Regions from separate parts of the Streptomyces chengbuensis genome, predicted to be linked through region 3. Evidence: riboswitches for the same ligand, from Rfam matches in the RefSeq annotation. Region 3 holds a riboswitch; each other region holds the start of a gene.

Region 1 (2,258 bases), 4.0 Mb from region 3:
TCATCTGCCACGTCGAGTCATCATTCACCCCGCGAAGTGACCTACGCCACCGTAGGGAGGGGTTGACGACGCGTGATATAGACCACCAGGTCAGTTTTCGGCAAAGCGGGAATAGCCACCGGTCGCGTGCCGCGCCCCACTTCGCCCGGCCCGGGGTGGGGGCACACGAAGCCGTCCGCCGGCCCCCTGCGCGGGGCCGGCGGACGGAGGACGCTGCGCGAGGTACCGACGCAGCGTCAGATCGAGACCCCGTGCCGGCGCAGGTAGGCCAGCGGGTCGATGTCCGATCCGTAACCGGGGCTGGTGCGGATCTCGAAGTGCAGGTGCGGGCCGGTGGAGTTGCCGGTCGAGCCCGACAGGCCGATCTGCTGTCCGCCGGTGACGCCCTCCCCGGAGGAGACGGAGAGCTGGGAGAGGTGGGCGTACTGGGAGTACGTGCCGTCGTTGTGCTTGATGACGACCTCGTTGCCGTACGAACCGCTCCAGCCGGCCGAGACGACGGTGCCCGGGCCGACCGACTTCACGGACGTGCCGGTGGAGGCGATGAAGTCCACACCGGTGTGGTAACCGCTGGACCACATGGCACCCGCGGTCTTGTACGAGGTGCTGATCCCACCGACCACCGGGGCGAAGTAGCCCGAGGGGAGGTTCTTGACGGCGGTGTCGGCGGCCGGGGCCTGGACCGGGGCGGCCGCGGGGGCCGCGGCGCCGCGCTCGGCGGTGCGGGAGGCGCGCTCGGCGGAGGCTGCCGGCTTCTGGGCCTTGGCCTGCGCCTTGGCCTGCGCCTCGGCCTCGGACTTGACCGGGGCGTCGGCCTTGCGCTCGGGCTTCGACTGGGCCTTCGCCTGCGGCTTGACGTCGCCCGTGGCCTTCGGCTTGCCGTGGAGGCTGAGCTTCAGCCCCGGGTGGATCAGCGAGGGGTTCTCCCCGACGGCGGCGCGGTTGTCGGCCCAGAGCTTCTTCCAGCCGCCCGCGACGTGCTGCTCGGCCGCGATCTTCGACAGATGGTCACCCGCCACGACGGTGTAGGCCTTGGCGGCCTTGCCCGTCTGCGGCGCCTGGGGGACGAGGGCCTTGTGGGTGGTCGGGGCGGCGTGTCCGGCGGCAGGCACGGACTGCCCGGCGGCGTTCGCGCCGGCGGCACCGATGAACGGGATGGCGATGACGGCTCCGCCCGTACTGGCGGCGACGAATCCGCGCTTGAACGGGCTGGTCCTCGGACGGCGGTGCTTCCCCTTACCGGGCATGGCGCATTCCTCTCCGTCGCCTGCGAGGTGAGCTGTCGGGTTCGGGCTGGAGCTGCCCGGCCGTGTGTGCACACGGCTTCACCCCGAGCCGTCCTGGGTCACGGAACGGCGCAGTACCTGGGTCCCCCGCTCCTGCCACATGTGGGTGGGTGCGATATTCCGGACGGCGGCAGGATTAGGCGTTCCGACCGGATTGCGGTGACCGTAAGCGAGTCGGGTCGGGGCGAACAAGCCGTCATTTCCCCCCTGAATCGATCTGCCGGATATCAGCGCACATTTCCCGGTCACGCTCCGTGGACTACGGATCTTCGCATCCCACGCGGGCAAGGGAGTTGGACCTGCGCGCACTCCACGGAACGTCACGGATATGATTCAGCTCACGGGCGGTTGCCATCTCGTTTGCAACCGGGGCGCGCTATCCGAAAGCGACCAATTCGGACACATCGCCCATTATGGATGGAATGCAATTTCGGGTGCGACTGGCGCGGAAAAACGCCTTCCGCCCGTCCAGCAGGAATCCCATTCACGCGACGGGTCAATTGCCGGATTTCATCCCACCCGCTCACACCGCGCCGGACCGCTCCCGGCCGGCGCCCCCGCACCACGTGCCGTGACTCACACGCGACGGCAGCGCAGCGCCCTGGCGTCGAGGTCCCCGCGGAGACCGGTGTGGAGCCCGTGGTGGAGCGGCACGGCGCCGCGGTGGCGGCGGCCGTGTCCTGGCCGCGTACTCCGCCGCGGGTCGAGGCCGCGCAGCCGGAGCCGCGATGGGCGCTCGCCGTAACGCTGCGAGGGCAGCCAGGCCAGGGCGGCCGTCTCGTCGCCGCGGACGTACTGCACGGCGCTCAGCTGCGTCCCCCGGCGGACGCAGCCGGTACAGCTCGCCGTGCTGGACGAGCGGCCCGATCGTCTTGCGGAGCTCCACCGAGTCGCGCGCCCTCCGCCGGCTCCTCCTCGCTCCATGCGGGAAGATCGCCGCCGATGCCGAGCGTCCCGGCCGTCGCGCTGACG
Region 2 (2,258 bases), 570 kb from region 3:
CGGATCGACGGCCTCCAGGTCGCGGCCCGGTACGAGGCGGCCGAGCAGGACGCGTTCATCGGCGGGGACCTCTACGCCGTCCAGAGGACGCCGTACGGGGTGCGGCTGATTGTGGGGGACGTGCGGGGGAAGGGCCTGGGCGCGGTCGCGACGGTGGCCGTCGTGCTGGGTGCGTTCCGTGAGGCCGCCGAACAGGAGGACTCGCTGGCGGGGGTGGCGCAGCGGCTGGAGCGGGCGCTGGCACGGGAGGGTGCGCGGGACTCCGGGTTCGACGCCGTCGAGGGCTTCACCACCGCCGTGCTCGCCGAGATCCCGCACGCCGGCGGGGAGATCAGGATCGTGAACCGGGGGCATCCGCCACCCCTGCTGCTCGGGGCGGACGGCGCGCTGCTCGTGCTGGATCCGCCCGAGCGCGCGCTGCCCCTGGGGATGGGCCTGGGGACTTGGCCGGACCAGCCGTCCCAGACGCCCTACCCGCCCGGCGGCACGCTGCTCCTGTACACCGACGGCCTGTCCGAGGCGCGGGACGCGCACGGGGTCATGTACGACCCGCGCCGGCGGCTCCGAGGCCGGGTCTTCTCCGGTCCGGAGGAACTGCTGGACGCGGTCGTCGCCGATGTGCGGCGGCACACGGGAGGCGCGGCGACGGACGACATGGCGCTGCTCGCGGTCACCCGGGAGGGGGAGCGGCAGCCGCTGCGGCGCCGGACGATGCCCGTCCTCCCCTGAGGGACGGGTCGTTGCCGATGCGGCGCACGAGGCGCCGGGGCCGCCTGAGCGGCGTGATGCCACGGAGCGTAACCGAAAGGAAGCCCTCCGCATAACATTTGATGAACCGTCAGAAGTGCAACCTCGAACGAGGGGCGATCAACTTGCCCGATTCGGCCCTGTTGTTGCAGATAAGTTCTGGCCAACGTCCTTAACGATCAGTCGGAACAGCTTGGAATCCGGCCTCGGTCTCTATTAACGTTCGATAACGCAGCGCGGTCGTCCCAGTCGTCGCCAGAGACGGCACCGTGCGCACGCGCCGAATCCCGCAAGGGAACCGGGGAACCACCAATTGGGGTGAATCGGGCACTTCGTGGTGCCCGTAGGAGACCTTCCTGCTCCGAACCCGTCAGCTAACCCGGTAGGCGAGAAGGAAGGAAAGGAGAACGCCTCCGTGGCGTCCAACGAGCCTGCCCTCCAGGAGCCCCCCACTGCGCAGTGGGTCCCCAGCGACCAGTGGGCTCCCGCCCCCGGGGCGGAGGAGTGGAACCCGACCGAGGAATCGGTCCGTCCCGTCCGTGGCAGGCACCGCGTCGTCAAGCAGCGCAACGCGCTCGCACGGAGCTCCACCGTTCTCGGTGTGGGCGTCATCGCCGCGGTCGGCGCGGGCGGCATGGCCACCGCCCAGGACAAGCCCGCGGTCTCCATCTCCCTTCCCGACGTCATCGCGGACAAACTCCCCGACCCCGAATCGCTGCCCGGTGTGGGCTCCTTGATGTCGGACGAGTCCGGCGACGAGGCAGTCGCGGACGGGCCCCTCACCACGGCCGACACCGCGGCCCAGGGTGGCGACGCGGGCGAGGCCCTGCGCGCCCGGATCCTCCAGCAGGCCGAGCAGCAGCAGGCCCAGGCCGAGGCCGAGGCGCAGGCGGCCGCCGAGCAGGCCGCCGCGGAGCAGGCAGCCGCCGAGGCGAAGCAGCAGAAGACCGAGGCGGCCCAGGCCGCCGAAGCGGCCGCGGAGGCCGAGCGCAAGGCAGCCGAGGAGGCCGCGCGCAAGGCGGAGGCCGAGCGTCTCGCCAAGCTCGCCGCGAGCTACTCCCTGCCGACCTCGTCGTACACGCTCACCTCCACCTACGGGCAGGCCGGATCCATGTGGTCCTCCGGCTACCACACGGGTCTCGACTTCGCCGCGCCGACGGGCACTCCGGTCAAGGCCGTGCACGGCGGCACGATCAAGTCGGCCGGCTGGTCCGGTTCGTACGGCTACCGCATCGTGCTGGAGCTCGAGGACGGCACCGAGGTCTGGTACTGCCACCTGTCGTCGATGACCGTCGGTGTGGGGCAGAAGGTCTCCACCTCCGAGACCATCGGCCGGGTCGGCGCCACCGGCAACGTCACCGGCCCGCATCTGCACCTCGAGGTCCACACCTCGGGCGGCGCCGGCATCGACCCCGCCGCGTGGCTGCGCGACAAGGGCCTCTCCGTCTGACCCACCCGCATGGAGCCTCCTGCTCCGGCCCCTTCGTACGGAGCCTCGCGCTCCGCCCACC
Region 3 (2,258 bases):
CGGCGACTGGAGCGCCAACCTCGGCAACGGTTACTACGGCGGTCTGCAGATGTCCCAGGAGACCTGGGAGGCGTACGGCGGCACCGCCTACGCGCCGCGCCCCGACCTCGCCGACCGCTCCCAGCAGATCTCCGTCGCCGAGATGGTGCTCGCCGCCCAGGGTGCCGCCGCCTGGCAGAGCTGCGCCGCCATCACGGGTCTGGCCGCCGGTGACTCCGAGCCCGCCGGTACCCCGTCCGTCGATCCGCTGGGCGACCTCGTGAAGGACCCGTCGTTCGGCGACGGGGCCGACGTCTCGCCCGAGCCGGACGCCGGGAGCTCCTCGCCCGCCGGGGCCGAGCCGGCCGGTGGCGGGTCCCCGTCCGAGCCGTCCGGATCGCCGTCGGAGTCGTCCGAGCCCTCGGAGGCGGCCGGCTCCGCCGGAGGCTCCGGCGGGAACGCCGGGGCGTCCGGCGCCGCCGCCGCGGAGTCGGGCTCCGGCAAGCACCGGGGCAACCCCGCCACCGAAGGGGATGAGCCGGGCAATTCGGGCGATGAGCGTGAATCAGGTCGTCATGCCTCACGGGGTGACGGATCGGCACGAGACGGCGCCACCACGGGAGATGAGTACGTCGTCCGCACCGGCGACAACCTCTCGTCGATCGCCGAAGCGAACCAGGTGCCCGGCGGCTGGCCCGCCCTCTACGAGGCGAACCGGGAGGTCGTCGGCTCCGACGAGGACCTCATCCTGCCTGGCCAGAGCCTCGATCTGGCCCTGGGGAAGGGGCAGTTGAAGGAGTAGTTCGGGTGCTTATGTCCGGTTCTGCGTGAGTGAGACAAGCGTCTCTTCCGGTCAACCGGCGCCGCTCGGCGGTCAACTCCGGCCATCACGGCTCTCACCTGCGAAAACGGACATGTTGCCCCATCAGATTTGGGCGATTTCTCCCCGATGTTCGTCTTTGAACATCGGGGAGACGTGTGTCTACGGTCTGAACCGCTCGCAACGCGGGCCCCGTCGACCGCACGCCGAATCCTGCCGGCGGCCGTCGGGAACAGTCGTCGCGCAAGCGCCGAAGGCAGGAGCGGGGGACCCAAGGTAAGTGCCGGACAGACCCGATGAGGGCTGCCCGGCTAGGGGTGGAGCCGTGCGTTCGCGCACGGCCGGGCACCACATCGGCCCGAACCCGACAGCTCACCTCGCAGGCGTCGGTGAGGAGAACTTCGATGCTGCTTTCCGGCAAGGGCAAGCACCGTCGCCCGACGGTCTTCCAGCGGTCCACCCGTGTCGCCACGCTCGCCGGTGTCACCGGCGTCGCCATCGCCGCCCCGCTGATGGCCTCGGGCACCGCGTCCGCCGCCACCGCCTCCGAGTGGGACGCCGTCGCCCAGTGCGAGTCCGGCGGCAACTGGTCGATCAACACCGGCAACGGCTACTACGGCGGGCTGCAGTTCTCGGCCTCGACCTGGGCCGCCTACGGGGGCACCGCGTTCGCCGCCACCGCCGACCGGGCCAGCAAGTCGCAGCAGATCCAGGTCGCCGAGAAGGTCCTGGCGGGCCAGGGCAAGGGTGCCTGGCCGAACTGCGGCACGGGCCTGTCGAACGCCGCGTACGACGGCGCCGCCCCGGCCGCCCCGAAGGCCGCCGAGCCGAAGGCCAAGCCGGCGGCCCCGAAGCGGGCCGAAGCCCCGACCAGCCGCTCCGAGCGCGCGGCCGCCCCGGTCAAGAAGGGCGACGGCGAGTACACGGTCAAGGCCGGCGACACCCTCAGCAGGATCGCCGAGGCCGAGAAGGTCAAGGGCGGCTGGAAGAAGCTGTTCGAGCTCAACAAGGACGTCGTCGACGACGCGAACGTCATCCACCCCGGCCAGAAGCTCCACCTGAGCTGACGCTCGGCCCCGGGGACCCCGCGGTCCCCGGGGGTGGCCGTCGCCCGGTGGTCCCGGCGGACCACCGGGCGGCGCACCCCCCTCCCCGGCCCCCGGCCCGGTGCGGCATCCCCCTGCTCCCCGCGGTCCCGCGGGTACGGAGAGGTCCCCGGCTCGGGGGTTTTGTCCGTCCGGTCCGCTTTTTCGTCCCACGGGGCGGGCATCTGCCGGACGACGCCCCCCAGGCGGTTAGGCTCTTGCCGCAAGGCCAAAGGGACCCTGCACCGACACGGCTCCGCTTGTGTCACCTCACGCGTCACATCCCAGAAGGAGATGCTCGTGCCGTCCATCGACGTCGTCGTAGCCCGGGAAATCCTGGACTCCCGAGGCAACCCCACGGTCGAGGTCGAGGT

The links. Region 3 has a riboswitch for cyclic di-AMP ahead of QRN89_RS14055 (transglycosylase family protein). Riboswitches for the same ligand answer to the same signal wherever they lie in the genome.
Region 1: it holds a riboswitch for cyclic di-AMP, as region 3 does, so the genes downstream of both, QRN89_RS31210 (M23 family metallopeptidase) here and QRN89_RS14055 (transglycosylase family protein) in region 3, are expected to answer to the same signal.
Region 2: it holds a riboswitch for cyclic di-AMP, as region 3 does, so the genes downstream of both, QRN89_RS16620 (M23 family metallopeptidase) here and QRN89_RS14055 (transglycosylase family protein) in region 3, are expected to answer to the same signal.

The regions. Positions count from the first base shown of each region.
Region 1 covers NZ_CP129137.1:7,160,024-7,162,281, reverse strand. Annotated here, with positions in the region: gene QRN89_RS31215 (SGNH/GDSL hydrolase family protein) at 1-11, opposite strand, end outside; gene QRN89_RS31210 (M23 family metallopeptidase) at 237-1,247, opposite strand; cyclic di-AMP (ydaO/yuaA leader) riboswitch at 1,252-1,411, opposite strand; partial or broken gene QRN89_RS31205 (GH36 C-terminal domain-containing protein) at 1,863-2,258, opposite strand, start outside.
Region 2 covers NZ_CP129137.1:3,757,413-3,759,670, reverse strand. Annotated here, with positions in the region: gene QRN89_RS16625 (PP2C family protein-serine/threonine phosphatase) at 1-729, shown strand, start outside; cyclic di-AMP (ydaO/yuaA leader) riboswitch at 1,016-1,151, shown strand; gene QRN89_RS16620 (M23 family metallopeptidase) at 1,163-2,197, shown strand.
Region 3 covers NZ_CP129137.1:3,190,132-3,192,389, reverse strand. Annotated here, with positions in the region: gene QRN89_RS14060 (transglycosylase family protein) at 1-781, shown strand, start outside; cyclic di-AMP (ydaO/yuaA leader) riboswitch at 1,038-1,200, shown strand; gene QRN89_RS14055 (transglycosylase family protein) at 1,204-1,866, shown strand; gene eno (phosphopyruvate hydratase) at 2,185-2,258, shown strand, end outside.